DNA from 4 places in the Rhodococcus sp. MT28 genome. Region 2 is predicted to be linked to each of the others. Evidence: riboswitches for the same ligand, from Rfam matches in the RefSeq annotation. Region 2 holds a riboswitch; each other region holds the start of a gene.
The links. A riboswitch is a leader RNA that binds a small molecule or an ion and turns the genes downstream of it on or off. The one in region 2 is predicted to bind S-adenosylmethionine.
Positions count from the first base shown of each region.

Region 1: it holds a riboswitch for S-adenosylmethionine, as region 2 does, so the genes downstream of both, AC1Q6C_RS20525 (bifunctional o-acetylhomoserine/o-acetylserine sulfhydrylase) here and AC1Q6C_RS03585 (LLM class flavin-dependent oxidoreductase) in region 2, are expected to answer to the same signal.
Region 3: it holds a riboswitch for S-adenosylmethionine, as region 2 does, so the genes downstream of both, AC1Q6C_RS28290 (LLM class flavin-dependent oxidoreductase) here and AC1Q6C_RS03585 (LLM class flavin-dependent oxidoreductase) in region 2, are expected to answer to the same signal.
Region 4: it holds a riboswitch for S-adenosylmethionine, as region 2 does, so the genes downstream of both, AC1Q6C_RS18315 (putative leader peptide) here and AC1Q6C_RS03585 (LLM class flavin-dependent oxidoreductase) in region 2, are expected to answer to the same signal.

Region 1 is NZ_JBXAFD010000005.1:159,354-167,112, forward strand. It holds gene metX (homoserine O-acetyltransferase MetX) at 1-1,041, opposite strand, end outside; gene AC1Q6C_RS20525 (bifunctional o-acetylhomoserine/o-acetylserine sulfhydrylase) at 1,038-2,363, opposite strand; SAM riboswitch class IV at 2,507-2,647, opposite strand; gene AC1Q6C_RS20530 (NADP-dependent isocitrate dehydrogenase) at 2,953-4,176, shown strand; gene AC1Q6C_RS20535 (MFS transporter) at 4,376-5,515, shown strand; gene AC1Q6C_RS20540 (exodeoxyribonuclease III) at 5,552-6,397, shown strand; gene AC1Q6C_RS20545 (guanyl-specific ribonuclease) at 6,424-6,942, shown strand; gene AC1Q6C_RS20550 (barstar family protein) at 6,942-7,436, shown strand; gene trpS (tryptophan--tRNA ligase) at 7,463-7,759, shown strand, end outside.
Region 2 is NZ_JBXAFD010000001.1:755,036-762,794, forward strand. It holds gene AC1Q6C_RS03565 (TetR family transcriptional regulator) at 1-60, opposite strand, end outside; gene ftsW (putative lipid II flippase FtsW) at 175-1,518, opposite strand; gene AC1Q6C_RS03575 (MFS transporter) at 1,776-3,137, opposite strand; gene AC1Q6C_RS03580 (NtaA/DmoA family FMN-dependent monooxygenase) at 3,207-4,601, opposite strand; gene AC1Q6C_RS03585 (LLM class flavin-dependent oxidoreductase) at 4,631-5,710, opposite strand; SAM riboswitch class I at 5,715-5,810, opposite strand; gene AC1Q6C_RS03590 (ABC transporter substrate-binding protein) at 5,990-7,618, opposite strand.
Region 3 is NZ_JBXAFD010000010.1:88,462-96,220, reverse strand. It holds gene AC1Q6C_RS28315 (DEAD/DEAH box helicase) at 1-651, opposite strand, end outside; gene AC1Q6C_RS28310 (alpha/beta hydrolase) at 764-1,891, shown strand; gene AC1Q6C_RS28305 (excalibur calcium-binding domain-containing protein) at 1,944-2,303, opposite strand; gene AC1Q6C_RS28300 (dicarboxylate/amino acid:cation symporter) at 2,475-3,848, opposite strand; gene AC1Q6C_RS28295 (phosphodiesterase) at 4,188-5,093, shown strand; SAM riboswitch class IV at 5,172-5,285, shown strand; gene AC1Q6C_RS28290 (LLM class flavin-dependent oxidoreductase) at 5,268-6,614, shown strand; gene AC1Q6C_RS28285 (NtaA/DmoA family FMN-dependent monooxygenase) at 6,635-7,759, shown strand, end outside.
Region 4 is NZ_JBXAFD010000004.1:400,339-408,097, forward strand. It holds gene AC1Q6C_RS18295 (dipeptide ABC transporter ATP-binding protein) at 1-1,348, opposite strand, end outside; gene AC1Q6C_RS18300 (ABC transporter permease) at 1,345-2,235, opposite strand; gene AC1Q6C_RS18305 (ABC transporter permease) at 2,228-3,226, opposite strand; gene AC1Q6C_RS18310 (ABC transporter substrate-binding protein) at 3,229-4,866, opposite strand; gene AC1Q6C_RS18315 (putative leader peptide) at 5,004-5,108, opposite strand; SAM riboswitch class I at 5,102-5,196, opposite strand; gene AC1Q6C_RS18320 (GNAT family N-acetyltransferase) at 5,214-5,804, opposite strand; gene AC1Q6C_RS18325 (FAD-dependent oxidoreductase) at 5,813-6,922, opposite strand; gene AC1Q6C_RS18330 (ABC transporter substrate-binding protein) at 6,933-7,759, opposite strand, start outside.

The DNA.
Region 1 (7,759 bases), on a different contig from region 2:
GAGAATCTCGAGGCCGCTGCACGTGGAAATTCCGTCGGCGATCTCCTCCTGCAAGCGAAGGGGATACAGCCGATCCGAGTCGACGCCGCCCACCACGACCGGTGCCGTGATCGATGCCAACGCCGCCGCAACACCGCCGCGTCCACGACCGATGTCGTGCCGGTTCATGGCCTCGGTCAGGAGGACGTACGTGCTCGGGTCGAAGCGGTCGACCAGCTTGTCTGCCTGATGTTCCAGGTAACTCTGTACGGCGTATCGTCCACCGTTCCAAGGATTTTCGTCGTTCTGAGCGGAGTTCTCGAAGCGCGCGTCCAGTTCGGACTCGGTGCGGTACGTCAGGTGCGCGATGCGACGGGCGATGCCGAGTCCGGTGCGAGGTGCCCGCCCTGTTCCGTGGTAGTCACCGCCCTGCCAATCCGGATCGGAGACGATGGCAGCGATCTGCGTCGTCTGGGTGCCGATCTGATCTGCAGTGGCCCGTGAACCGGTTGCGAGAACCAACGCGGAGCGAATGCCGTCCGGGTAGGTAACTGCCCATTCGAGGGTGCGCATGCCCCCCATGGATCCGCCGACTACCGAGGCCAACTGGTCGATCCCGAGGAGATCGACGAGCTTCTTCTCCGCCGCGATCTGATCCCGGATGGAGATCTCCGGGAACCTGCTGCCCCACGGCTTGCCGTCGTCGGCCGGCGAACTGGGACCGGTCGTGCCGCGACAACCACCGAGGACATTGGTTGCGATGACGCACCATTCGCCGGTGTCGATCGGTTCGCCGGGGCCGACCATCCCGTTCCACCAGCCGGGGGAGGGCTGATTCGCGGAGATCGGTCCGGTGACGTGTGAGTCTCCGGTCAGTGCGTGCTCGACGAGTACGACGTTGTCGCGGTTCGGGGAAAGCTCACCCCACCGCTGAACGGCGAGCGAAACCGATGGGAGCACCGCGCCGCTCTCGAGTTCCAAGGCACCGATGTCGACGAACCCCACCTGGCCGTCGGGTGGGGGCAGGAGGTCGATCCTGGGCTCCAATTCGTTCACGGTCACGAGTTTGCCACCGCTGCCAGGCCGACGGTGAGATCGGCGAGGATGTCGTCGATTCCTTCGATGCCGACCGCGAGGCGGACGAGCCCGGGTGTGACACCGGAGGCGAGCTGCTCTTCGGGGGTGAGCTGCGAGTGTGTCGTCGACGCGGGGTGGATGACGAGTGAGCGAACGTCACCGATGTTGGCGACGTGGCTGTGCAGCGTCAGGGCGTTGACGAATGTCTTGCCCGCATCGATACCGCCGGGCAGCTCGAAGGTGACGATGGCGCCGGTTCCCTTGGGCGTCAGCTGCTTTCCACGTTCGAACCATGGCGAGGAGGGAAGTCCCGCGTAGGAAACGGAGGCCACCTCGACGTGACCGTCGAGGAATTCGGCGACCTTCTGTGCATTGGATACGTGGCGCTCGATGCGCAGGCTCAAGGTTTCGATACCCTGCGCGATGAGGAACGCGTTGAACGGCGCCACGGCGGAACCGAGATCGCGCAGCAGTTGGACGCGGGCCTTGAGTGCGAACGCCGGCGCGCCGAGGTCCGCGAAGGTGACGCCGTGGTAGCTGGGATCAGGCGTCGTGAAGTTCGTGTGGCGACCCTGCGTCCAGTCGAAAGTGCCACCGTCGACGATGACGCCGGCGATCGCGGTGCCGTGTCCACCAAGGTATTTGGTGGCGGAGTGAACGACGATGTCGGCGCCGTGTTCGAGTGGGCGAAGCAGGTACGGCGTCGCGACTGTGTTGTCCACGATCAACGGAAGACCGTTCTCGTGGGCCAGTGACGAGATACCGGGTAGGTCGAGGATGTGGTTCTTCGGATTGGCGATCGTTTCGCCGTAGAACGCCTTCGTGTTCGGGCGAATGGCTTCGCGCCACTGCTCGAGATTGTCGGGATCCTCGACGAACGTGACTTCGATGCCCAGCTTACGAAGGGTGTAATGCAGGAGGTTGTACGTGCCGCCGTACAGGTACGGGCTGGAGACGATGTGGTCGCCGGCCTCGGCGATGTTGAGGATCGCGATGGTCTCGGCGGCCTGACCCGAGGAGAGGAGGAGTGCGGCGACTCCGCCTTCGAGGGCAGCGATGCGCTGCTCGACGGCGTCTTGTGTGGGATTCATGATCCGCGTGTAGATGTTGCCCGGCTCGGCGAGGCCGAACAGTGCAGCAGCGTGATCGGTGCTGTCGAAGACGTAGCTGGTGGTCTGGTAGATCGGCAGAGCGCGCGCATTTGTGGCGGTGTCCGCTGTTTGTCCGGCGTGCACCTGCTTGGTCTCGAACGACCAGTTGGCGGTCGGATCCGAAGTTGCTGCGGCGTCGGCTGTGTTGTCGGTCATGATCTGTTCACTCCAGTGGTCTGACGGATAGATGTCGGACGGGGGCGAATGATCGCCGCCCCGTGCTGGGGTCTATCTACAAGTGCGACACATACTGAAATACCTCCGTGGGGCTCGGCCCGGTCTGGGGTCCGTCCCTGTCGGACCCGCGCTTGTCACCCGAATTGCGGTGGAACTGCGCGAGCAGATCCACGTCGGGAAACCTGGTCATCACCCGGGGCACCCCACCGCGGTTGGAGGGTTGCCGTCCAGCGAGCCGGGGCTTGACGCTGGCACTCATGACCAAGTCGGATTCTACCGGGAAGTGAGCGCAGTCCTGACACGGGGCGAAATGTGAGCCGCAACCGCACGCGAGGCAGGGCGACGCAGCCCACTAGCAGGCAAAAGTTACTCGCGAGTAGAGACCGATGAGTGGACCTGCCGGTTGCGGCCTCACGGGTTAGCAGTACGCTTGTCTTGTTTGGGACTCATCTCCCGAGATCAGTCCACACCGTCTAGGTTTGATAATCGAACCGTTCGCGGACCCACTCACAAAGTGTGACCGCAACCGTGTAACCAGGGAAACTTCCTAGGAGGACGCGAAGCACCCATGTCCAAAATCAAGGTTGAGGGCACCGTCGTCGAACTCGACGGCGATGAGATGACGCGCATTATCTGGCAGTTCATCAAAGACAAGTTGATCCATCCGTATCTCGATGTGAACCTCGAGTACTACGACCTCGGTATCGAGTACCGCGACGAGACCGACGACCAGGTCACCATCGACGCAGCGCACGCGATCCAGAAGCACGGCGTCGGCGTCAAATGCGCCACGATCACGCCGGACGAGGCACGTGTCGAGGAATTCGGTCTCAAGAAGATGTGGCGTTCCCCGAACGGAACGATCCGCAACATTCTCGGCGGCACGATCTTCCGCGCACCGATCATCATCTCCAACGTTCCGCGACTCGTTCCGGGCTGGACCAAGCCGATCATCATCGGCCGTCACGCATTCGGCGACCAGTACCGCGCCACAGACTTCAAGGTCCCCGGCCCCGGCAAGGTGATGATCACCTACACGCCTGAGGACGGCAGCGCACCGATCGAGCACGAACTGGTCAACTTCCCCGAAGAGGGCGGCGTCGTCCAGGGGCAGTACAACTTCACCACGTCCATCCGTGACTTCGCTCGCGCGTCGCTCACCTACGGACTGCAGCAGAACTACCCGGTGTACCTGTCCACCAAGAACACCATTCTCAAGGCGTACGACGGTGCCTTCAAGGACATCTTCCAGCACGTCTACGAGACCGAGTTCAAGGCTGAGTTCGATGCTGCAGGTCTGACCTACGAGCACCGCCTCATCGACGACATGGTCGCTTCCGCACTCAAGTGGGAGGGCGGATACGTCTGGGCATGCAAGAACTACGACGGCGACGTCCAGTCCGACACCGTGGCCCAGGGCTTCGGTTCGCTCGGCCTCATGACGTCGGTTCTGCTGACACCGGACGGAAAGACCTGTGAGGCAGAGGCTGCTCACGGCACCGTGACGCGTCACTACCGTCAGCACCAGCAGGGCAAGCCCACCTCGACCAACCCGATCGCGTCCATCTTCGCGTGGACCCGCGGGCTCGAGCATCGTGGCAAGCTCGACAGCGCCCCTGAGGTCATCGGCTTCGCGCAGGCGCTCGAAGACGTTGTCATCAAGACCGTCGAAAGCGGCCAGATGACCAAGGACCTCTCGATGCTGGTCGGCGGCGATCAGGGCTACCTGACCACCGAGGAGTTCCTCGGCGCGCTCGACGTGAACCTGCAGAAGGCCATGGCCGCGAAGTAGATTCACCGCTTCACCTGTCAAATGGGACGTCTGGGAAACCGGGCGTCCCATTTGTGTTCGCGGTCTCAAGTGAGTGAACTCACCCGCTCTCACTTGGAAGTTCAACCAGGTGTGAGACCACAATTGATCAGTGACTTCGTCTACCCTCTCCCTTTCTGACACCTCGACACCCGGGGTTCGTTCCGCCAGAGGTCCGGCGATGCTCGCTCTTGCCCTCGGCGGTTTCGGTATCGGCACCACCGAGTTCGTCGCCATGGGATTGCTCCCGGAAATGGCAACCGGGCTCGGTGTCTCGGAACCCATCGCGGGCCACGTGATCTCGGCATACGCGCTCGGGGTTGTCGTCGGTGCTCCACTGATCGCTGCACTCACCGCACGGGTTCCGCGCCGCACCCTGTTGATCGCACTCATGGTCGCGTTCACCGTCGGCAATGCCGCTTCGGTTTTCGCGCCCTCGTACACGACGCTGATGATGGCCCGCTTCGTCGCCGGATTGCCGCACGGCGCCTACTTCGGAGTCGCCGCACTGGTCGCAGCTCACCTGGCCGAACCGGGAAAACGCGCGAAGGCCGTCGCGATGGTGATGATGGGTCTTTCCGTGGCCAACGTGATCGGTGTGCCGGTCGCGGCCTGGATCGGCCAGGCACTCGGCTGGCGCAGCGCCTTTGCCTTGGTTGCGGTGATCGGAGTGGCAACGGTTGCTTCGCTGTTCGTCTGGATTCCGCGGTTGGACGGTATGCCGGTGACGAATCCGATCACCGAACTCGGGGCACTGGGCCGCGTTCAGGTGTGGATGACCTTGATCGTGGGCATGGTCGGATTCGGCGGGATGTTTGCCGTCTACACCTACATCAGTACGACTCTCACCGACGTGTCCGGGCTTGGCGCTTCGTTCATTCCCCTCGCACTCATGCTGTACGGACTGGGCATGGTGGCCGGCAACTTCGTCGGTGGATACCTCGCGGATCGCGCACTGATGAAGGGCTTGTTCCTGTCGATGGGATCCCTCGTTGTGATCCTCGCGGTCTTCGTGATGGCCGTGCGCAATCCGTACACGGCACTGATCTTCGTCTTCCTCATCGGGCTCGCCGGGTCGTCGATGGTGCCTGGCCTCCAGACACGGTTGATGGATGTCGCCGAGGATGCTCAGACCTTGGCCGCGTCTCTCAATCACGCCGCACTCAACATCGCCAACGCCTTCGGAGCGTGGATCGGCGGCGTCGTCATCGCAGCCGGTTACGGGTACACCGCGCCGGCAGCGGTGGGGTCGTTGCTGGCCGTCGCGGGTCTCGTCGTGCTGGCGGTAGCGGTGATTCTGCAGCGTAGGGCCGCGCGCTGACCTGGGCGCCCATCCGCGTCGGTGGAATCGGCTACGGTGCTTGCCGTGCCACAAACTGCTGACTCCCACATTCTTGCGCCCCACACCATCACGTCCGTGAACGTCAACGGCGTTCGAGCAGCTGCCCGCAAGGGCATGCTCGACTGGCTGGAGAAGACGTCGGCGGATTTCATCTGCCTTCAGGAAACGCGTGCGTCGGACGATCAGCTTCGCGAGACTCTCGAACCAGCGCTCGGCAACGGATGGTTCCTCGTCTCCGCCGAGCCGTCCGCGAAGGGACGCAACGGAGTCGCGGTGCTCTCACGCACGGAACCTGACGCGGTGCGGATCGGTCACGGGGACGACGAGTTTCTCGACGCCGGTCGATACATCGAAGCCGACTTCGCCGATCTGACCGTCGCGAGCCTGTACCTGCCCTCCGGTGAGGCGCTCACGCCGAAGCAGGAGGAGAAGGAGCGGTTCATGGCGTCCTTCGCAGTTCACCTCGCTACCACCGCTGCGGCGGCCGAGGCTGCCGATCGTCACGTGGTGGTCAGCGGCGATTGGAACATCGCGCACACCGAACTCGACCTCAAGAACTGGAAGACCAACAAGAAGTCTTCGGGATTCCTCCCCGAGGAGCGCGCCTGGATGGATCTGCTGTTCGCCGAAGATTCCGCGTGGGTGGACGTCTTCCGCGCCCTCCATCCGGGTGTCGACGGCCCGTACTCGTGGTGGTCGTACCGCGGAAAGGCATTCGACAACGATTCGGGTTGGCGTATCGATTACCAGGTTGCCACTCGCGGATACGCCGAGCGGGCCAAGGTCGCGCTCGTGGAACGCGCTGAGTCCTACGACCTCCGTTGGTCGGATCATGCGCCTGTCACCGTCTCGTACCGATAGAGACGCGTATGTCTGAAGGTCTGAAAATGCCGAGCGCAAAGACGCGCAACGCCATCATCACCGTCGTGGTGGCGGTGGTTGCGCTCGTACTGGCGGTCACCCTTTCTTCACGTGACTCCGACAGTTCGGCGTCGTCGGGTACGAAGTCCTCGAGCGTTCAGTCCTCGAGTGTTCAAGCCAAGCCTGGCGCCACCACCAAGGCTGCGCCGTCGAGTTCCGCGCCCTCGAATTCCGCTGCCAAGCCAACGCAGCAGACAAGCACCGATGCGCCGGCGCGAGTGCTCGCCACGCTGGTCGAGATCGACGCCGGGAGGTGGCCGGATTCCGCCAATGCGCCGGGCACCAAGGGCGGCATCACCTTCCGCAACAGCGAAGGCCGCCTACCCGCTGTCGGTGCCGGTGGCGGACGTGTCGTCTATCAGGAATGGGACGTGAACCCGAAGAAGAACGGCCAAGGACGCGACGCCGAGCGAATCGTCACCGGCAACGACGGTTCGGCGTGGTACACCCTCGATCACTACGACACGTTTGTGAGGATTCGCTGATGTCCGACTCGTCTACGGTCAGCGTGGCGCAGTGGCTGGATCCGTCTTCGGATGTGGCTTCAGTGGCCCTGCAGAGCGACCCGGCCGTTGCAGATGATCTTGCACGTCAACTCCGTGCCGAGAATTTTGTCGTTCGGGTGGTTCGCGGCGAGAACATGCGAACAACGGCGCAGGTCTTCGACGAGTTCGCGGCAGCCTTCCAGTTTCCGTCCCACTTCGGACGAAACAAAGACGCTTTCGACGATGTCATGCGCGATCTCGACGACGTCCTCGGACTCGGCGCCGGATATGTAGTTGTGGTCCGAGGCGCGGGTTCTCTACTGTCCGAGCAACAGGATCAGTTGGAGTGGTTCTGCGAAACGATGGACTTCTACGCCGAAGAATGGGAACCCGTCGTTTTCCGGACCGTCTACCAGTTCGGTGCGGAGGACCTCACCGCCCACGGTGAAGACCTCGTCGAACTCGACTACCCGGGCACCACGCCACTGCACTGATTTCCACTCGTGAAAAGATCGGAACCATGTCGACCCCTGCAGAACAGAAGCCCACCGCAAAGCCTCGCGTGCTTTCCGGAATCCAGCCGACGTCGGATTCTTTCCACCTCGGCAACTACCTGGGTGCGCTGCAGCAGTGGGTTCCGTTGCAGGACGATTTCGACGCTTTCTACTTCATTCCGGATCTTCACGCCATCACGGTGACGCAGGACCCGAAGGAATTGCGTCGTCGCACCAAGGTTGCGGTCGCTCAGCTCCTTGCGGTGGGGATCGATCCGGATCGGGCGACGCTGTTCGTGCAGAGTCAGGTTCCCGAGCACGCA
Region 2 (7,759 bases):
ACGTCCGGTCACCGAGCTACGTTCGACCACCGACTGGTCTGCCTTGTCGCCACCTGCCATGTCCACAACCCTTTTTAGACGTCGTTTTGCCGACTCCCAATGTAGCCGCCCAACGCAATTGTCGGGTGCATGACTGCCCGCTTCCGAACTGCCCGCCAGTGGAACTGGCCCAGATCAGGAAGCGCGCCGCGGCCGATCGGATCGGCCGCGTCTACGTGGATCTTCCGACCAGTCGCGAGAGGGTGCGCGTCGGCCCGGAGCTGGAGCCCGGCGTCTGTCGGGTTGTGGTGCCCGTCGTTCCGGTCGGCGTTGCCCAGTTGGAGCACGCTGGGCGCGGCGAGCTGGCGGCCTCCGTCGATCGGTCTGTGGCTTCTTGGCAATGCCGAACCGAGGCTTGCCGAAGACCAGAGGAATCCAGCCGCGACCGCTGCTCTCGGCCGAGGCGACAGCCTCGGGCTCACGGAAGGCTGCGTGCGCGATGAGCCCGAACATCAGCAGGGTGGTGATCATCGACGTTCCGCCCGCCGAGATGAGCGGTAGTTGCAGACCGGTCACCGGAATCAGGCCGACGACGTAGGCGATGTTGATGAACGCCTGCACGACGATCAACGTCGTTGCCGTCGCTGTCATGACTTTGAGGAACGGATCAGTGGACCGTTTCGCGATCCGCAGCCCGACGATCAGAACCGCGGCAAAGAGAGCGACGACGATCAGCGCGCCGACCAGACCCAACTCTTCACCGATCACGGCAAAAATGAAGTCGTTGTGCGCCTGCGGGAGATAGCTCCATTTGGCGTCGGACTGTCCTAGACCGCGCCCGAAGATGCCTCCGTTCGCCAGTGCGTACTTGGCCTGAGTGCTCTGGAAGTTCAAACCCTGCGGGTCGAGATCAGGATTGAGGAAAGCCTTGATGCGATCCGAGCGGTAACCAGCAGTAAGCCCGAGCACGAGAAATGCGACTGCGGAACCGAGTGTGAGGCTGATGAATGTCTTCATCCGGAACAGCCCGAACCACAGCACCGACATGAAGATGATGCCGATGGTGATGGTGGTTCCGAGGTCCTTCTCCAACACCACCAGAACCAGAACCAGCAACGTCGTACCGCCGATCACCGGCAGCGCGCGGTTGACGTCCATCCGCGCCTTCATGAACGACGCAACCGTCGCTGCGGACCAGATCGCCAGAGCAAGTTTGGCCAGCTCCGACGGCTGGAAGGAAATGCCCGCGATCACGAACCAGCTGCGAGCACCCATCTGTTCCGAGCCGATACCTGGAATCAGCACCAGGACAAGCAGAACAAGACACAGGATCAGCAGCCACGGGGACGCTCTACGCATCGTTTCGGTCGGCAACCGCACGACTGCCACGAACATCACCAAGCCGATCGCCGCGAACATGCACTGGGGCCAGAATCTGGCATAGGACGTCCCGGACAACACATAGGATTCGACGCCCGAAGACGACAGCACCATCAGCAGTCCGAACGCGACGATCAGCACGACCAGACCGACGATCATATGGAAATCGAACAGAGGCCGATTGGTCCACATCGCCGTTCGAGCGCGGAAGGGTGTCGATGCGCGGTCACGTTTGTCCGACGATCCACGGGGTGAGTTAACTGGCTCTCCACTCCCGCGACCGTTGGGCTTGTCTTCACTGCGACCGGTCACCACACAAGTATCGTCCCACGACTCCTAACCCATGGGTAACACAAGTCCCATGAGTCACACGGGCTCGGCCTCCCGAGGTCCATGTAGACCCACGAAATACCAGGTCACGTCCTTCGCCGGCGTCGGTCTGCCACCGCCCCCGCCAACGAGAGCGTCAACATGACCACGCAGACGGCAAGCGCGATCCCGAACGCACGTCCATATCCGTCGGGCGAGCATCCGAGTACACCGAGATACAACCCCGATACCGCGGCCAGCGAGATGGTCGCTGACAGGCGCTGAGACAGTTGAAGGAAACCCGCCGCAACACCGTTCGCGCCCGGCGGTGCATATTCGAGAGTCAGCACCCGATTGGGCGCGTCGACCAAACCGCTGGCAACTCCCGACAACACCGCCAGGACCACCAGCACCGGGATCAGATGTTCCCGCGGAATCAGATTGACCGCTGCGATGTACCCGAGGATGACAAGGATCTCGCCGACTATGGCAAAAACCACTGCACTTCGGCCGAACCTGGCAACCAGCCGCCATCCGAAAGCCGACGTCAATGCCATCGCGAGTGAGCTACCGGTCATGATCAACGCCGCACTCAGCGGGGCGAAGCCCAAACCTTCGATCAGATAGAGGCTGAGCACCGCGTTGACGGCGAGGATGGATCCGAACCAGAAGAGTGCAACCGTCGTACCCAGTCGGAAGCCCCGTGAGGCGATCAACGACGGAAGCAGTACCGGCGTCCCGCCGCGCTCGGCGTACCGACGTTCCCAGAACCAGAAGGCAACGGCAACGCCGAACGCACCGATCAGGAAAGCCGCGGCGACAGTAACACTGGTCCGGGTCACGATGGGCCACAACAGGAGCCCGGTCGTAGTCGCCAGCAGACACAGCCCAACCGGATCGATCGACGCGCCCGATCGGGTGGTTCGATCACGGCGCAGAAAGCGAAACGCCAGAATCAGTGTGATCAGAGCAAACGGCACGTTGAGAACGAGAAGCAACCGCCATCCGAAGTCGGCGTCGGAATACTTCAGCAGTACGCCACCGAGGATCGGTCCGGAAACGCCGGCCAGACCACCCGCGGTGCTGTACGCGCCCAACGCCTTCGCCCGAGCCTTTCCGGACACCCGGTCGGTGATGATGCCGAGCACCTGCGAACTGATGGTGCCTGCGCCGATCCCTTGCCCCAGCCGGGCCAACACGATCATCGACGGATCCGACGCACACGCTCCGAGGATTCCCATCACCGCGAAAATGCTCAGGCCCGCCAAGAACAAGCGTCGACGCCCGACGACGTCACCGAGTCGGCCCGCCGGCACCAGGGCCAAGCCGAAAGTCAGCGAATAGCTCGCAAGGATCCACTGCACCTCCGAGGTCGACGCGCCCAGCGACGCCCGGATCGACGGAACCCCGATTCCGAGCACCGCCGAATCGAGAAGGGTGGTGAAACCCGCAGCTACGCAGACGACGATTTCCCAGCGGACGGCCGAACCGAGCTTGGTGGATTCGGCCGTCGCTGTGACTGTGTGGGACAGGACCCGTTACCCCGCAGCTTCAGACGTGGCCCGACGCGTGAGCGGCGGTCGCAACCCCAAGTGCTCTCGCAGCGTCGACGTGGAGTACTCGGTGCGGTACGCCCCACGCTCCTGCAGTTCCGGGATCAACCAGTCGACGATCTCGTCGAGCCCGGTCGGCACCAGGTACGGCGAGATGTTGAAGCCGTCCGAAGCTCCGTTGCGCACCCAATGGACCAACTGATCTGCGACCTGCCCCGGAGTGCCCGCAAAACCCGAACGCTGCGAGGTTTCGATGGCGACCTGACGTAGGGACAGATTCTTTGCCTCGGCAAGAGCACGCCATTCACGCGCGATCGCAATGGGGTCGTTGCCGTCCCGTGCGGAACCGCGCGTCTCCGAAACCGGGCGGGCAACCGGATCTTCCTCGGGGAGTGGACCGTCGGGGTCTCGATCGGAAAGGTCCTTACCCCACACCAGTCCGACGAGAGAGAGGGCAGTCTGACCGGTGAACTGGCCTTCGAGGACCCACCTTGCCTTCTCCTCGACTTCGGACTCGTTCTCCGCCAACACGATCTGCGTGCTGGGCAAGATCTTGACGTCGTCCTCCGGTCGCCCGGCTTTACGCAACCGAGCCCGAATGTCGTCGGCGAAGTCGAGCGCGCCGTCGAAATGAGTCCCGTGTCGCGAGAAGATGACGTCGGCATGGGTCGCCGCGAAATCGCGTCCACTCGGGGAATCACCCGCTTGGAAGATGACCGGATGCCCCTGGCGGCTTCGGGGAAGCGTCGGCGTCACGGAGATGTCGAACTGTGAAGTCTGCCTGCGCACGTCGCCGACGGCACCCGGAGTAGACCAGTTCTCGGACGTGCGAGAATCCGAGATCGCGTCGTCGGCCCACGAATCCCACAGTGCCCGCGCGGTTTCGATGAACTGCCCGGCACGCTCGTAGCGCAGGGAGTGGTCGAGGAAACCACCGCGACGGAAGTTCTCTCCCGTCCACGCGTTGTCGGTGGTCACCGCATTCCAGCCGGCCCGTCCGTCGGAAAGTAGGTCGAGGCCGGAGAGTCGACGCGCAAGGTCGGCCGGTTCGTTGTACGTGGTGTTCTGTGTCGCGACCAAACCGATCTTGTCGGTGATACCGGCGAGAGCGGCCAACTGCGCAATGGCGTCGGGGCGGCCGGCGATATCCAGATCGAGAATCTTGCCGTTCTGTTCCCGAAGCCGCAGGCCTTCACCGAGGAAGAAGGCGTCGAACAGACCTCGCTCGGCGGTGAGTACCAACCGCCGAAACGTCTCGAAGTCGATCTGGGATCCGCTCGAGGAATCGGACCAGATGGTGGTGTGGTTGACCCCCTGGAAGAAGACGCCGAAGTGAACGTGAGCGTCGGGTCGAGGTACGGCGGAGCGTGATGCAGTCATGGCCGAAATATCCTTAGCGCGAAGTCAAGTCAGGAGGAGTGGGCGAATCGATTTGCGGGCCGCTGCAGACCGAGGTTGCCCCTCAGGGTCGATCCCGGAACCGGGCGTCGCGTCAACCCGGCTTTGGACAGCGTCGGAAGCACGAATTTGGCCAGCACCGGAAGGTCCTCGTCGATCACGAGAGCATGGAAATGAACACCGTCGAGGTGTCCCGCCAATTCCTTCAGAACCACGGCCGCTTCCCCCGGATCTGCAGCCAGGAGCAGTCGGCCGGTGACGACGGCATTCCCGTACGAGTTCAGCTCGGTCCTCCGCTGCGCCGCAGACAGATTCGGCGTATCGAATGCCACATCGACCTCGGCGAACACCAATGACGCGCCCTCATCGCGCGCCTTGGCAGCCGACTGTGCAATGGTCTCCACCGAATCACCGGAAACGAGAACAACATCCGGCTGGCGTGGATCGATTTCGCCGTAGCGGCCGAACACCACCAACTGGCCTTGAGGCGGCCGCGGAACGATTGCCGGCCCCTTCACCGAGAACGTGTCGCCCTCGAAATTGACGTAATGCAGACGATCACGTTCGAGGAAACGCCCACTGAGATAGTCACGAACGACGGCGTCGTCCTCCCACGAGTCCCAGAGATCGGTCACAACGGTGACCGAATCCCGCTGCTCTTGCTGACGCGCCGACTCCGTTGTTACCGGAGCCCTCCCCCACGCCCTCGCCGCGGCATCGTCTTCGACCGGAACAGCAAGCCAGCCGCCACGCCCACGCGAGGAGTAGTCCAATGTCGCCAATTGCGAAGAGGTGTGGAACGGTTCGGCGTACGTGGTCCCGACGACGGGGACCAGTCCGATCGTGCTGGTCGTCGCCGCCACGTATGACGCCCTGGAGACGGCATCGATGCGGCCGACAACGTCACCACTCGGAGGGAGGATGGAATCGTCGAACGTCGCGAAGGTGAAGCCCGCATTCTCGGCAGCCGCGACGCGATCGCGCACGGCCTTACCCGTGAGCAACTGATCCGGGCGATGTGAGCTTCGGCGCCAGGCAGCGGGGTGAGTGCCCTCGCCGTCAAGTTCGATACCCACGGCAAATACAGTCATGTGTCCTCCATCGGTCCTGGCGGTAGCACCCACACTGCGCAAACGAAGCGGGTTGCTGCGGCATCATCGAGCCAGGTCTCTCAGCCACTCTGGATGGTGGATGCAATCTATGCGGGCGACGCTGAACAAGTCAAATCACGATCGGCGAATCATATTGACCAACAACATATTTCAATACAATCATCCTGATCGAAAGGGTTGCGCAACGCTAGCCGACGTAGACACCAAAGAGCCCCGCCCGACTCGCGTCGGACGGGGCTCTCGGTGTGCGCTGAAACGCTACTTCGCGCCCATCCATGCCTGATCGAACAGCATGATTCCCGTGGCAGTGGGAACGACACCGTGAACATTCTTCTGCCAAGCCCAGAACGACGTCAGCCCGCCGATCGGCGCCGATGGAACCGTCTCGTTCCACAGCGTCTGAATTTTGCCGATGATCGCCAGGGTCGACGAATTGTCCTTGGCCTGTTGTAGATCTGCGATCAGCTGATCCATCGCCGGGTTCGCATATCCAGCAGTATTCGCCATCGAGGTGCTGTTGGTCGTGGAGAACAATCCGAGATCGAGAATCGACTCGTACATTCCGATGCCCGCGTGCGCGAGGTCGAAATCGTGCTTGACGTAGACGTTCTGCACGATGTCGCCGGCGTTGTTGGCCAAGATCAAGTTCACCTCGAACCCGACGGCCTGCAACAGTGACTGCACGGCGAGGCCGATCGCGTGGTCCTTCGGCTCACTGAGAACGACGTAGTCGAGGCTGCCGTCGTACCCGTCTGCCTTCGCCTGATTCAAAAGTTCCTTCGACTTTTCGGGGTCGTAGGCAATACCCGGTGTGTCTACATGCCATTGAGACGTCGGACCGAACAACTCCGAGCCCGGCAGTCCCTCACCGTTTTCCACTCGCTGATCGATCAACGTGGTGTCGAGCGCGTAGCCGATAGCCTGACGGACGCGAACATCCGAGCCCGGTCGGCCCTCACGGTTGTTGATAATCTCGGCACTACCGGCATTGAGCACGTCGATGTAGCCGGGGTAGCCAGCGGACTTGGCGGAATTGATCGCCGACGTGAGGCCGCGAATGTAGGCGACATCGAGCTGACCGCTGTTCAATGATTCGAGATTGGCCTGCGGACCGTTGAGCGCAACCATCCGCAACTTGTCCAGCTTGGGGGCGCCGCCGTAGTAGGACGGGTTGGCCTTGAAGATTCGCTCGACGCTCGGTGTGAAGACATCTTCGGTGAAGGGTCCGGCTCCGACGGCGGTGAACTTGTCGCCCTGCTGCGAACTCGGGGCGACGATCATCCCGTGCCCGAGAGCGAGCATCGACGGAAAACGCATCCACGGCGTCTTCAGCTTGAATTCCACTGTCGTCGGACCGCTTGCCTGCGCCGATTCCACCGAAGCCAGCCACAGTTCGGCGCCATTGCCCTTGCCCGCGTTGTACCGATCGATGCTCGCGATCACGGCGTTGGCGTCGAGGGTGGTGCCGTCACTGAACTTCACACCGTCGCGAAGTTTCAGCGTCCAGGTGGCTCCGTCGTCAGCTGTCTCGAGCGATTGAGCCAACTTGGGCTCGAACTCGCCGCTCGCAGTGTTGTAACTCATCAGGACGTCGTACACAGCAGCGAAGGCCTCACCGCCGGAACCGCCGCGCGCGGCCGTCTTCGTCGGGTCGAGTGAGGGAACGAGCACCTGTACGCCGTACGTCATGGTCCCGCCGGCCACCGCAGTTCCCGGATCGGGCTGCTCGTTGACCATGCCGGTCACGACGTCCGCCGACGCGGTCGTCGTATCGGTCCCGCTGTCGTCACCGTTGCTCGCGCAGCCCACCAACAGAACCCCGGTGCCGAACAATGCGACGGCGACCCGGCTGACTTTCCCGATGCGCCAAGATCTCGAGTGCGACACGGAGATTCCACCTCACTTTCAGTAGACGCAGCCACGGATCGGCCGCAATCGGCTAATAGTGATGTCCTCTGTGGAGTGACGCCCAGCACGTTCCCGGTGACCGGAAACATTCACGGAGACAAAGGATGCGCATAACTGAGA
Region 3 (7,759 bases), on a different contig from region 2:
AAGAAGCGACCAGAGTTGCGGGCTCGCGAACCCGGCAAGATCGATTTCCGCGGCATTTTGATTTCGGTAGTAGTTGCCGGCGCTGTGGAGGAGATGTATGTCGCGTAGAACCCGGAGGTGATCTGCGGGGAACTGAAAAGTGCTTCCGAGTTTGTTCCAGGCGAGCCCGCCGGAGATCCACCCTCTCGCTCCTGGTTGTACGGGTTTGATGATGAGCCTTGTCGATGCGCCCTTGGTTCGGGTGGTGAATTGAATGCCAAGTCCACGTGTAGTGCGGCCGGCCAGGTCTGGTCGGAGCAACTCCTCGAGCGAGCTGTCCCATCCGAGGTGTTGTGGAGTCTTGTTCGCCTCGGCAACCGCTGCGAGCACCAACGCGACTACGTGCTTGCAGTTCATCCGCACGGGACACGTGCAGAGGCCACGCGTGAACGTTGCTGTACCGGCCGCGCCGCGACTTACCGAAATCGTGCAGGTGTACGGCTCTCGCGCAGTTCCCGATACAGCGCCGGTCAAGATGTCAGCGGTGTCGTTCCATCCGATGGATTCGACTGCATTCTCCCGCAGGTAGACAAGTCCGCGGTCGTAGGTGGTTGTGCCCACGACAGCGCGAATTCGGTCGAGGTCGAGGGCCCTGACTGAATCCGGTTGCACGGGGGCCAGCCTAGTAGCGGCGACCGACAGATCTTGTCGTGGTCGTTTGTCCAAGAAAGTCCGAACTGCACGGTATGTTCACGGAAACATCTTTGACTGGTTTGGGAGTTTCATGAGGACTGAGCGGCGTGCGTGGATTCGATCTGCGCGCACAGGTGCGGTGTGTTTGGCCGTCTGTGCACTTTCTTTGCAATTGGGCGGACTGTCGACGGCAGCGCCGAGTTCCGGAAGCTCGGGTAGTTCGGGAAGCTCGGGAAGTCTGGGCAGCGTCGAGGGAAGCGTGAGCTCGGGGTCGACGATCCCGGGACCACTTCAGGAGGATCCGGGCCCCAAACCGGACCTGCGCGACGACATCGTCGTCCCGGCCATCGTCGGCGAGAAGGTGACCGCACCACAAGCGATCAGGCTGACGGTGGCGTCGCCCGCACTTCGACGCGAGGTCGGCGTCGAGATTTTGCTACCCGCTGACAATTCGGTTCCGCGCCCAGCGCTGTACATGCTCGAGGGTGTCGACGCCGGAGAGAAAAGCAGCGGATGGATGACGATCGGCGGCGCCCCGGCGTTCTTCGCCGACAAGAACGTCAACGTCGTGATGCTCAATGGCGGAATCGCGAGCCTGTACTCGGACTGGGAGAATCCGGATCCGCGGCTGGGACTGCACAAGTGGGAAACCTTCATCACCGAGGAGTTGCCACCGCTGATCGACGCGCGACTCGAGACCAACGGAATCAACGCGATTGCCGGCAATTCCATGGGCGCGATGGGTGCAATGATGCTCGCCCAACGCTTTCCGGACATGTATCGCGGCGTTGCCGTGTTCAGCGGCTGTTATTCCACGATGGATCCGCTCGGCCGAACTGCCGTCCAGGCCACGATTTCTTCTCGAAGCGGAGATCCGGCCAACATCTGGGGTGTGCCAGGGGGCCCGGAGTGGGAGGCACACGATTCGTTGATCAACGCAGAGAAGTTGCGTGGCAAGGAAATCTACGTGTCGACGGCAAACGGTCGTCCCGGATCTGACGAGACGCTGCAGACTCCTGAACTGCTCGAGCGTCTGGTGATCGGCGGCGGCATCGAGGTTGCCGCCCACGCCTGCACCAAGATGTTCGACGCGCGGTTGCAGGAGCTGAAGATTCCGGCGCAGGTGGATTACGAGCCGAACGGCACGCACGCGTGGGCGTATTGGCGTGAACGACTGCCGAAGGCGTGGCCGACTCTGTCCCGGGCATTGGGCGTCTGACGGTTCGACAACAGTGCTCGGGTTGTGGATGCACCACAACCCGAGCGTTGGATCACTCGCAGGCGATGCCGTCGTTGTCGCGGTCGAGATGCGGGGCGTATCCGTTCTGGCCCCGGTACAACGGAGCTGCGCCGGCATTACGAACGGCTGTGCAGTTCTGGTAGTACCGCGCTGGTGCGGGAGTGTTCTGCGGCGCCGGCTGGTTCTGGGGCGCTTGCGGAGCGGGCGGCGCCGGCGGTGCGAAGACCGGGGGAAGGAACGGCTGGACTGCGTCGGCAGAGCCAGTCGGAATCATGCGTGCGATCTCGATCGGTAGGAAATCGAAAACCGTGGATGCCTGAGCGGCGGGCGCGGCAACCAGAGTGATTGCGGCGCAACCTGCGACGCTGAATGCCAGACGGCGGAGCTTCATGTGACCTCGTGTTCAACTGGGCAGCCCTTCCACTTCTGAGGGCTGTGCCGGCTGAGCATACTGGTCATAACGACCAAATGGTTTATTTCGGCAAGGGTGAAATCTGGGGTGAAAAGCAGCGTCCCGCACCGTATTGCTCAGGTGCGGGGACGCTGCTGTAGTCATCGAGGGTTACGCGTCGACAAGTTCCTCGGCGAAGGGATCACCGTTGCGGGGAGCGTCGAAGCGCTCCTTGTCGAGGATTCCCTCACGCTTTGCGACGATGACCGGGACCAGTGCCTGGCCGGTGACGTTGACTGCGGTACGGCCCATGTCGACGATCGGTTCGACTGCGAGGAGCAGTCCGACGCCGGCCAGGGGAAGACCAAGGGTGGAGAGTGTGAGTGTGAGCATGACTGTCGCACCGGTGGTTCCGGCCGTTGCCGCTGAGCCGATGACCGAGACGACGACGATCAACAGGTAGTCGGTGAAGGTCAACGGAACGTCGTAGAAGCCTGCGACGAAAATCGCCGCGATCGCGGGATAGATTGCGGCGCAACCGTCCATCTTCGTGGTGGCGCCGAGCGGAACGGCGAATGAGGCGTACTCACGCGGAACACCGAGGTTGCGTTCGGTGACGCGTTCGGTCAGAGGCAGAGTGCCGATCGACGAGCGCGAGACGAATCCGAGCTGAGTCGCAGGCCAGACGCCGGAGAAGAAGCTTCGAACCGAGAGGCCGTGTGCGGCAATCAGGATGGGGTAGACCACGAAGAAGACGATGGCCAGACCGATGTAGATGGCGGCGGTGAAGACGCCCAGCGAGCCGATTGCATCCCAGCCGTAGGTGGCGACAGCGTTGGCGATCAGCGCGGCCGTACCGATCGGGGCAAGGCGAATGATCCACCACAGGACCTTCTGGACGATCGCGAGCAGTGACGCGTTGAACTCGAGGAACGGAGCAGCCTTGGGGCCGATCTTCAGCGCCGCGATACCGATTGCGCCGGCGATGACGAGCAGCTGCAGGACGTTGAAGCTCAGGGATGTGGTTGCTACTCCCTCTGCGACGGAAGTCTTTGCGCCCAGCCCCAGGAAGTTGTTCGGAACCAGTCCGGTGATGAACGCCCACCACGAGCCGGAGCTCTTGGGTTCCTTCGCTGCTTCGGCGGCGACGTCGGTCCGTGAACCGGGATCGGTGATCAGGCCGACGATGATGCCGATGATCACAGCAATGAAAGCGGTGATCGCGAACCAGAGCAAGGTCTGCACGGCCAGGCGAGCTGCATTGGCGACCTGGCGCAGGTTGGCGATGGAGCTGACAATGGCGGTGAACAGCAGCGGGATCACCGCAACGGTGAGCAGCTTGACGTAACTCGAGCCGATGGTCTGCACGGTGCCGACCAACCAGTTGACGTTGCCGTCGGCCGCATCAGGCATTGCCCGGGCGACGAGACCGATGATGACACCGAGTACGAGACCGGCGACGATCTGCGGTCCGAATGCCGTCGCCCAGGACGGAAAACGGGACGTGGACTTTTCCGGCACGCCGGTGGAGGTGGAGCTGGGCATGACTATGCCTTTCGAAAATCAAGGGAGCGAAACGCAGCGCGGCACCAGAGGCCGGGCAGATTCGAAGAAATGTTTCCTGGTACGCGTCAGGTCAGAGCGAGCGCGTACACATTGCGCTCGCCTGCAGGCGAAGGTCGACGTAACGCCGACTGGTCAGGAACAACACTGTCCACACACTACTCGCAGCTTCAACTACTCGATCCCGAGGGTCGCCGCGGGAGTTCGCTTCGTGTTCGTCGGGCGTGCCCCGATCAGTCACTGTTGGTCGGTTGACTAGTCTCGACGATCAGTAGGTGCCGCACCGGCGCCTACGCGTCGGCAAGCGGAAGCGAGAGACCGATGAGCGTTCGGAATGCCGAGTACCCGCGTCCGAAGCATTTCCTGGTGCACCTCAGTGACACGCATCTGGTGGCTCAGGGGGAGTTGTACGACGCCGTGGATGCGTCGACGAGATTGCGGGAAGTGCTCAGCGGGATCGTGGCCTCGGGCGCACGCCCGGATGCACTGATATTCACCGGCGACCTGACCGACCAGGGACACCCCGACGCATACGCGGAATTGAAAGCCATCGTGGAACCCGTGGCAGCCGAGATCGATGCGCAGGTCGTCTGGGCGATGGGCAACCACGACGACCGCCCTACGTTCAGATCTCTGCTGTTGGGCGAGGACGCCACCGATCATCCCGTCGACAACGTCTACGACCTTGACGGACTGCGGGTGATCACCCTGGATTCGTCGGTTCCCGGGCATCACTACGGTGAGATAACGGATGGCCAATTGGATTGGCTACGAGCAGAATTGGCGGTGCCGGCGCCCGACGGAACAATTCTGGCGCTGCATCATCCGCCTGTTCCGTGCATTCAGGATCTCGCGGTTCTGGTGGAGTTGCGCGATCAGTCCCGGTTGGCGGATGTCTTGCGTGGCAGCGACGTCCGGGCGATTCTTGCCGGGCACCTGCACTATTCGACGACGGCGACGTTCGCCGGCATTCCGGTTTCCGTGGCGTCGTCGACGTGTTACACCCAGGACTTGAACGTGGAAGTCGGTGGTCAGCGTGGTCGTGACGGGGCTCAGGGGTGCAATCTGGTGCACGTGTACGACGAGACAATTGTTCATTCGGTCGTTCCACTCGGTGCGCACGTGACGGTCGGTGAGCCCGTCGACGCGGCCGAGGGTGCTCGGAGGCTCAGTGCTGCCGGCATTCGAATCCTCGAGAGCGAAAAGGCGGCACGCTCGATCATCTGAGGCCGCAGGCGGTTTCCGGCACCCACGCGCAGTTCTGGGTGATTGCCGGGCTGTCGCGTACTCACTACCGTCGAGGTAGGTGCAGAGCTCCAGCAACAAGGACCGGCTAGCTGGACGGCAACCCTTCATGCCGATGGGGTGCCCCGGAATCACACCTGGCGATACGCGCGGTGCGTGTCGCAAGCGGCAGTCGCCACGAGAACCGTCAGTCGGGTGCTGACGGTTTCTGCGGTCGGCACTGTGCGCTCCCGAGTAGTTCTCGAACAGGAGTATGCGTCGATGACCTCCACCCCCTCCTCTCATCTTGCTCCGTTGCATCTCGCCGTAGCGCTGGACGGTGCCGGTTGGCACCCTGCAGCCTGGCGAGAGCCGCACTCGCGCCCGAGTGAGCTGTTCAGCGCGTCGTATTGGACTGACGTGGTGACGACCGCCGAGCGTGGTCTGCTCGATTTCGTCACCATCGAGGACAGTCTCTCGGTGCCGGCCAACCCACTCGAACCCGTCGACGACGCGGTTGATCGGGTGCGCGCTCGGCTCGACGCACATCTCGTGGCCGCCCGACTGGCACCGATCACGAGCAACATCGGCTTGATCCCGACCATCACCACCATTCACACCGAGCCGTTTCACGTGTCCAAAGCCGTTGCCACGCTGGACTACACCTCGCGCGGTCGCGCCGGATGGCAGGTGAAGGTTTCGGCGTCGGAATCCGAGGCAGCACAGTTCGGGCGCCGCGACATCCCAGCGCTCACCGATGCCGACCGTCAGTCGATCGTTTCAGGCATCCTCCCGGACTTCGTGCGCGCGCTGTTCGACGAAGCTGCGGAGGCAGCCGACGTCGTCCGGAGACTCTGGGACAGTTGGGAGGACGACGCCGAGATCCGTGATGTGGAGCAGCGCCGATTCATCGACCGGGACAAGCTGCACTACATCGACTTCGAGGGAAAGTACCTCTCGGTCCGTGGACCGTCGGTGACTCCGCGCCCGCCGCAGGGGCATCCCGTCGTCACCGCATTGGCTCATCAGCGGGTCGCGTACGAGCTGGCGGCGCGGACGGCCGATCTGGTGTTCGTGACGCCGTTCGACGACGAGCAGGTCACGGCAATCCTGGGTGAAGTGCGAGCAGCCGAAGAACACGTGCAGCGCACCGGCGAACCGCTTCGGGTCTTCACCGACATCGTCGTATTCTTCGATGCTCCGGAAGAAACCGGAAAGGAACGGCTCGCTCGCCTCGACGCGCAGGCCGGCGCCGAATACCGTTCGGACGCGCTGACCTTCACCGGCACCGCGGCTGAGTTGGCAGATCTTCTGCTCCGGTGGCAGCAGTTGGGAATCGACGGCTTCCGGTTGCGGCCGGGCGTCGTCGTGGACGACCTCGACGCGATCGCAGGTGAGCTGGTGCCTGAATTGCAGCGACGCAACGTATTCCGCACCGAATATCCGCAGACGAATCTTCGCGGACTCCTTGGTCTACCCATCGACGTTCCCAACCGCTACGCCGCCGGCACTCCGGCCGCCTGACAGACGAGGAATAGATTCTCATGAGTTCTCAGAAGCGTAAGCAGGTCATCCTGGGTGCCTACCTCGGCGGCGTCAACCATCACACTGCATGGTGGGATCCGCAGGCGGGCAGCCAGATCGAGTTCGATTCTTTCGAGCACACCGCTCGAACCGCCGAGCGTGGGAAATTCGACTTCTTCTTCCTCGCCGAAGGCCTCGCCCTTCGTGAGCGTGCGGGACAGATTTTCGACCAAGACATCATCGGTAGGCCGGACACCTTCACGGTCCTTGCATCGTTGGCGGCAGTAACCGAACACCTCGGATTGGCCGGCACCATCAACGCCACGTTCAACGAGCCTTACGAGCTGGCAAGACAATTCGCGACGCTCGATCAGTTGTCCGGAGGACGTGCCGCCTGGAACGTCGTCACCTCGTTCGACGCATTCACCGGCCAGAACTTTCGTCGCGGCGGATACCTGGATCGTGCGCAACGATACGAGCGTGCGGAGGAGACCGTAGCGCTGGTGCGTCAACTCTGGGATTCGTGGCGAAGCGACGACATCGTGGCCGACAAGGCATCAGGGCGTTTTCTCGCGCGACCGGATGCCGGTGAATTCGCTTTTCATGGATCGCATTTCGATGTGAACGGCCGATTCACAGTGCCGCGTAGCCCGCAAGGGCGCCCGGTTATTCTGCAGGCCGGGGTGTCGCCGCAGGGGCGCGATTTTGCTGCCGGCAATGCCGACGCGATCTTCTCACCGTACGGTCAGTTGCCCGAGGCGGCCGATTTCTATCGCGATATCAAAGCACGTGCCGTTGCGGCCGGACGTGACCCGGGTGACATCAAGATCCTGCCGTCGGCGAGTTTTGTTCTCGGCACCTCGGAGGCAGATGCGATCGAGAAGTACCGAGAGATTCGCGACCAGCAGGTCACCGGCCAGACCGCTTTGGTTCTGCTCGAACAGATCTGGAATCTCGATCTGTCGAAGTACGACCCCGAAGGACCACTACCCGATATCGCTCCGGATCCCGAGGCTCCGCCGATCATCCAGGGCCGCGCCTTCATTCACCAAGATCGTTTCGCGACCGTCGCAAAACTGCGCGCGGTAGCGGAGAGCAAGAAGTTGAATCTGCGCGAAGTGGTGATCGATCAGTTCGAGCGTGGA
Region 4 (7,759 bases), on a different contig from region 2:
ACACAGGTTCGTCGAGAACGAGCAGGTCCGGCTTCAACGCGAGCGCACGAGCGATCGCCACCCGTTGACGCTGGCCGCCCGAGAGTTCGGCCGGTTTGCGGCTCAGAAACTGCTCGGGAAGTGCAACCTGATCGAGCAACTCTGCCGCACGAGTCTGCTGCTGGCTGCGTCCACCAACCTTGAAGGCCCGCAGCGGCTCCGCAACGATGTCCTGGACCGACAATTTCGGGTCGAGGGATGCATAGGGGTTCTGATACACGAGCTGGATCCTTCGGCGCAGCTCACGCAGGTCGCTGCCCTTGACCTTCGTGATGTCCTGGCCGTCGAAGGTGATGGTGCCTGCGTCCGCCTGCTCCAATCGCACGACAATGCGTGCGGTGGTCGACTTGCCGGAGCCCGACTCCCCCACCAGCGACACCGTCTGACCCCTCGGAACGGTCAGCGATACCTCGTTCACCGCGGTGATCGAACTCCCGTGTCCGACGTTGAAACGCTTGGTGATTCCGGTCAACGTCAGCAGCGGGCTCGTATCCTGACGGACCGGCCGATCGACCGGTCCCGAGGACAGGCTCGGCGCAGAGCTCAGAAGTTTCTTCGTGTACTCGTCTCGCGGGTTGTCCAGAATATCCGCGGTGCGGCCGGATTCGACGATCCTGCCGCCCTGCATCACCAGGATCCGGTCCGCGCGGTCTGCGGCCACACCCAGGTCGTGCGTGATCAGGAGCACGGCGGCACCGGATTCGGCGATTCGCTCGTCCAAGTGGTCGAGGATGCGTCGTTGAACCGTGACGTCCAGAGCACTGGTCGGCTCGTCGGCGATGACGAGGGCCGGGTTCGCGACAAGCGCGATACCGATCAGAACTCGTTGCCGCATACCGCCGGAGAGCTCGTGTGGGTACTGGCGTGCTCGGATTTCCGGCCGGTCGATACCCGCACGCACGAGCACCTCGACGGCGTCCAACCGGGCTTTGCGGCGGTCTGCGAGGCCGTGGATCCGCAGGACTTCTGCAACCTGGTCGCCGATCCGGGTCACCGGGTTGAGCGAGGTCGTCGGATCCTGCGGCACCAAACCGATACGCGCGCCGCGGATTCGCTGCCACGCACGGTCGGAATACGAGTCGATCTGTTCACCCTCGAACTCGACGGTCCCGCCGGTGACGTGGCCACTGCCGGCGAGCAGACCCAATATCGCGTGGGCCGTGGTCGACTTACCGGAACCCGATTCCCCGACCACCGCAACTACTTCGCCCCGACCGACGGTGAAGCTCACGCCGGATACCGCGGGCTCGGCGCCGTAGGCGATCTGTAAGTCGGTGACGGAAAGCAACTGTTCCTCGGTCGTGCTCATCGCCGGTTGTTCCTTTCGATCTCGTGGCCGATACGGTGTGCCGAGATGACCACGGCGACAATCGCGAGACCGGGAAGTGTGGTCATCCACCAGGCATTGGCGAGGAAATTACGTCCCTCGGATACCAGCGATCCCCATTCCGGGGTAGGCGGAACGGCGCCGAATCCCAAGAAGCTCAGAGCCGACACCGCCAGTACTGCCTGCCCGAACTCGACAGCGGACAGCGCGACCACCGGCGCGTAGGAGTTGGGAAGCACGTGCCGACGCAGGACACCGAGCCACCGCACACCCGAACCGAACGCGGCCTCGACGTACTGAGCGCCGCGCACCCGCATCACTTCGGCACGCATCACTCGCGCAAAGTTCGCGACCATGCTGACGCCGACCGCGATGGCGACGTTGATGGTGCCGAAGCCGAGTGCGGTCACCAGTGCCAACGAGAGCAGCAGCGCCGGAATGGACAGCAGCACGTCGACGATACGCATCAGCACGGCGTCGACGACGCCACCGACAAAGCCCGCGAGCAAACCGATTATCGATCCCGCCACCAATGCGATTCCGACCGCCACCAAGGTTGCGGTCAGGGACAGCGCGGCGCCGTGCACGAACCGTGTGTACAGGTCACGTCCGAGATTGTCGGTTCCGAACCAGTGAGCCAGGCTCGGGCCCTGCAGTTTGTCCGCCGGGACACCGGACAACGGATCGCCGCTGGCAAAGAATCCGGGTGCGACGGCAAAGCCGATGGCAAGCAACACGATCAACACCGGAATCACCAAGCCGGGCTTTCGGATCCAGCCGATGGCCGTGGACTTTCGGCGCGAAACAACAGGTGCCTTCGCCTCGACGCTCGGATCGAGGAGTAGGGGTTCGATCAATGTGTCAGACATGAGCCGGCTCCAGATCGGTCGAGCTTTCGGTATTCGACTTTTCGGTGTGACTCTTCTTCGTCTGGATGATCCGTGGATCTATCAAGGGGTAGAAGAGGTCGACCGCGAGGTTGACGAGCACGAACACCAGAGAGGCGAACACAACGACTCCCTGCACCACCGGGATGTCCTGCGCCATCACCGACGTCTGTGTCAGACGGCCGACGCCCGCGCGGGAGAACACCGTTTCCACAACCACCGAGCCCGCCAGCAGCGTGCCGACCAGCACACCGGCAATGGTGAATGCCGGAATGCTCGCCAGTCGCAACGCGTGACGGGTCTGCACGCGCCAACGGCTTGCGCCCTTGGCGTACGCAGTCTCCACGTGCGGCGAACGTAGCGTCGACTGCAGGCTGGTCGTGAGCACCTGCGCGATCACCGCGCCGGTCGGGATCGCCAAGGTGATCGCCGGAAGAATCACCGTTGCGAATCCCTTGTCTCCGAATGCCGGGAAGATGTGCAGACGGAACGAGAAGAGTTGCAGAAGAATCAGGCCCACCCAGAAAGTGGGCACTGCCACACCCAGCGGCGGCAGCGAGAACAACAGGTTCGCGAGCCACCGCCTGCGGGTGTAGGTAGCGAAGAACGCGATCGCCACTCCGAACAACACGGCCAGAACCAAAGCGGTGGTTGCCAAGACCAGAGTGCTCGGCAGCGCCGAGAAGATGGCATCCGTCACCGACTGACCGGTGGAGATGGACGTTCCGAAATCGCCGCGAAGAGCATTCGTCAGCGATGTCCAGTACTGCACCCACACCGACTGGTCCAAGCCGTACCGTGCCCGAAGCTGATCGAGCGCAGCCTGATCCACTGCAACACCCTGACCGGACGAGTCGGCAGCCATGCTGACGGGATCACTGGGCAGGAGGAACAGAATCACGAACGAGATGGTGAAGGCGGCCCACAGAACCACTGCGGCCTGGCCCAGTCGGGTGAGTACGTATCGAGTCATGATTACTTACCCGACAACCATGCGTCGTAGAACTGCAGGCGCGAGGAGGCTTCGAAGTTCAGGTCCTGCACACTCGATCCGGCGCCGATGGCCTGCGAGAGCTCGATGGTGGGGATGGAGAGTCCACGGTCGAGGATCAATTCCTGTGCGGTGGATACCAGTTCGCCGCGTTGGCCGTTGTCCGTGGCTGCAAGCTGGTCTGTGAGTACCTTGTCGAGCTCCGGATCTGCGCCGCGACGGTTCAGGTTGCGGCCTTCGGTGCTGAACGATGCCCGCAAGATGTCGGCGTCCGCGCGAGTGCTGTTGTAATACAGCGAATCGTAATCACCCGATACTCCCTTCTCGGTCCATTCACCGTTCGAGACCAGGTTGAGCTGCAGATCGACGCCGACCTTCTTGAGCTGCTGCTGCACGAGCTCGAGGATGGCCTGGTTACCCGAGAACACCGGACTGAAGGTGACGCTGAAAGTGAGCTTCTGCCCGTCCTTCTCGCGGATACCGTCGCTGCCGGTCTTCCAACCAGCCGCGTCGAGGAGTTTCGCCGACTTGTCGGCGTCGTACGTCACGACACTGGATTCGTCGCTGTAGAGCGGAGTGGTGTGAGCCAGCGGGCTCGTGGCCGGGAAGAACGACGGATCCAGAACGGTGTCGACGAGTTCTTGGCGGTTGATCGCGGGAATGATGGCCTGACGAACAGCCTGATCAGCGAGAACGCCGCGACTGACGTTGGGCTGGAAGAAGAAGCTCACACCCGGGTTCGGCCTTGTGAGGATTCGTCCACCCGCGCCCTCGATCTGCGGCGCATCCTGCGGAAGCGCATCGCTGACCGCATCGAGCTGGCCGGAGGCCACGCTGCCCGCCCGCACACCGGATTCGGGAACCACCGTGAAGTCGACGCCATCGAGGTACGCCTCGCCCTGATGCGCGACCGCATCCGAGGCCCAGTTGTATCCCGCACGCTTGGCGATCTTGACGCTCTTGTCCTGCTGCCAGTCGGTGTACACGAACGGTCCGGAGGCGATCACCGCTGCACCGGGGCAGCGCTGCTCGGATGCCAGCGCGGTGGTGGAATCGGCGAGGATTCCGAGCTGTGGCGTCGAAGTTGCTTGCAGGAACTGAACATTGGGTCCGGAGAAATTGATCTTCGCCGTGTGAGCATCTACGACGTCGGTACCGGCGTACGAGGACAGGTAACTCTTCGCCAACGACGCGTTCGGTCCCAGGTTCTTGACCGAGTCGAAGGTCTTCTTCACCGAATCCGCCGTCACCGGTGTGCCGTCACTGAAGGTGGCGTCGTCGCGAAGGACGAACGTGAAGCTCGCGGCGTCGGGGCTGATCTCCCAGCTCTTGGCGAGCCACGGGGTGATCTCTCCGGTGTCGGGATTTTGATCGGTAAGCGAATCCACCACTGTCCGAGTGACATACACGGTCTGGTTACTGCCGGCCTGGGCCGGATCGGCGCACGTCGGCGCCTGTGACAGACCGTAGCGAAGGGTTCCGCCGGACTGGGCGGGGCCTGCGTCGGCAGCACTGTCACTCCCGCTGCTGCAGCCGGCGAGGACGGTGCCGAGAACCGAGACAGCACCGATACCGGCGATTACGGTCGCGCGTTTGCGGGCACCGAATGAGGGCGAAGACACCAAGAACTCCTAAAGAGGCATGCCGAAGAGCGCACCCGTCGCCTGAGACGAGAAAGGCGATCGAGCACGAATCACTTGTGAGAGAAGAGAAAACAGACTTGTCGACGACTCGCCTGAGTGTGAATGACTGACCGAGGTCAGTTGGTACAGAAAGATCCCGCGGTGCGGCACAGGTCTACGTGACGACGCGACCAGGCGGTATCGAAACCGCCTTCGACTGCCTTCATTTCGTGTTCCTCCATCGGTCCTGGCGGTAGCACCCGCACCCGATCACTCGGGGGGTTGCTGCGACTTCAATGAGCCAGGTCTCTCGGTCGCTCTGGATGGTCGTTCGCAAGTGTACGAGGTCAAACCCGGGTGTTGTCAACCCGGTCGGTAGGAATTGCTGCTCGAGTCACATTTTCGAGGACCCGAAGCTGCTTTTCGAACGGGTGGATGCCCACCTCTTCGGGCGAGAGTGAAGCGTCGTAAAGCGGTGTGTATCCACTGGACAGATACAGCGCGACGGCCTCGGGTTGCCGAGGGCCCGTCGTGAGAAACACCCGGTTGTATCCACGAAGTTCGATCTCTCGTTCCAACTCGCGAACGACGGCCTTGCCGAGGCCGCGCTTCCGATGGTCGACCGATGTCCAGATTCTCTTCAGTTCGGCAGTGGTGGAATCGAATTGACGAAACGCACCGCCGGCGATCGGCAGACCGTCGTGGGTGAGCACCAGAAGCGCACCCTGCGGGTAGGCAAATTCTTCTGCCGGATACGTCGTGAGATCCTCGAGCATCGCTTCGTGAGTACCGCCGTAACGCGAACTGTATTCGAGTGCCAAGTCCGCGATCAGTGGAGCTGCCAAGGGATCGTCCTGCGATACCGAATAGACCTCTACCGCTCCGACACCCTCGAGCTGTCGAGTTCCGAGCTCCAGTGCCACAACACTTTCCTCCATGAATCTGGTCAACGCTCCCCCAGCCTGAAAACTTCCGGAGCGAGGGTGGTTCCGTCGACGAGGTCCGCCACAAGTTCTCCCAAGGCCGGACCGAACTTGAACCCATGCCCCGAGAACCCCGCCGCCACTGTGACGGCGCCGACTCGGTCGATGACGAAGTTACTGTCCGGCGTGCTCGTGTACAGGCACGTGATCGACTCGACACGGGTGGAATCGACGCCGGGCAACCACGACTCGGCGTACTGGGCCAATCGCTGCTCTCCGTCGACATCAGGGGTGTAGTCACGGGTCTGCGGAGTCACCACCGGCCCGGTCGCGTGTTCGCCGATCTTGATCCCGTCCTCGGAACCGAGCCCGTAGATCCCCGCGGTCTCCAATTCTGCGCCGGTGTGGTGGACGAAACTCGGCCACTCGACTCCGGGATCGAGCGGTGCGAAGTGTGCCGGTTGTTCCTGTGTCGTGCGCAGCGTCGGCAGTACGATCTCGGAGCCGAGACCGCTGTCTGCGATCAGATCTGCAGTCCACGCACCGGCCGCGATCACGACCTGACGAGCTGCGAGCGTTCCACTGTCCGTCACCACGTCCACGCCGTAGGACGCTCGCGCGAGTGCCAACACCCGAACATCGTGACGGACCTCGGCACCGGCAAACACCGCTCCTGCCTTCAGAGCGGTCACGGCGCGGTCCGCGTGCAACCGGCCTGCGTCGGGGTGATGGAGCACCGTGGTGTCGAATCGCAGCCCCGGCCAACGGGCGGACGCCTCGGCAGGGGTGAGGATCTCACCCTTGATGCCCGCCTCGAGAAGTATCTTCGCCTTGGACTGCACGGCCTGCGGCAGGCCGTGATCAACGGCACCGGTGAGTTCCAGGAACCCGATGTCCGTCGTGGTCTCCAACTCCCGCCACAGCGGCAGCGCGTCGGCCGCCAAACCTGTGTACAGGTGATTGTCGTACGCCTGCCGATAGATACGCGAAGTACCGTGCGACGCACCGTGCTTGTGCCCCGGCCCGAACTGTTCCAGCTGAACGACGCTACGTCCGCGTGCCGCGAGCCGCCAGGCGGCGGAGGACCCGACGAGTCCTCCGCCGATGACGATCACATCGAAAATCTCACTCATGGACGAGAGCTCACTTGGTCTTCGGAAGGCCGGGCGGGTTGATCAGGGACGTGTCGACGGCTTCGCTGGTGATGTTCCAGCGCTCGAGGATCTGCTGGTACGTGCCGTTCTCGATCGTGTGGTTGATCGCGTCGTTGATCGCCTTGATCAGGCCGTTGTCCTTCTTCACCAGCACCGCGATCTGCCCCTGCAGGGTGTCGCCGGCCCCGGAGAACTCACCGACAACCTCGGTCTCCCCCGACTGCTTGGCGTGGAACTGCGACGACGGGTTCGGGCCGAAGTAGGCGTCGATCCGGCCGGACTGCAGCGGGAGGTAGTAGTCGGTGGTGTTCTGGTAGTAGGAGATGTCGGTAGGCGCCAGGCCGGCCGCGACGTTCTGCTCACTCCACTTGACCAGCAGCGCTTCCTGATTGGTGCCCGAGGAGACGGCGATCTTCTTGCCCGCGACGTCCTTGGGTTCCTTGATGGAGATTCCGGCACCCTTCTTGGCTTCGAAGGCGAGGGTGTCGAGACGGTAGGTCGCGAAGTCGTACTTCTCCTTACGCTCTTCTGTGACAGTCACATTGGAGAGGAAGGCGTCGGCCTCACCGGAGTCGATCCGGACGAAGTTCTGTGCCCAATCTGCTGTCTGCAGGTCGACCTTCAAGCCGAGAACGTCACCGATCAGATAGGCGAAGTCGGTCTCGGAACCGATGAGGGTGGTGTCGTCGTCGGCGTAGAAACGGAGCGGCGGAGCGGAACCGGCACTACCGGTGACGCGCAGCGTGCCACGATCGCGGATGTCCTGAGGTAGCTCGGCGGCGATTGAATCCACCTTGTCGGTGGTGATGCGGTTCT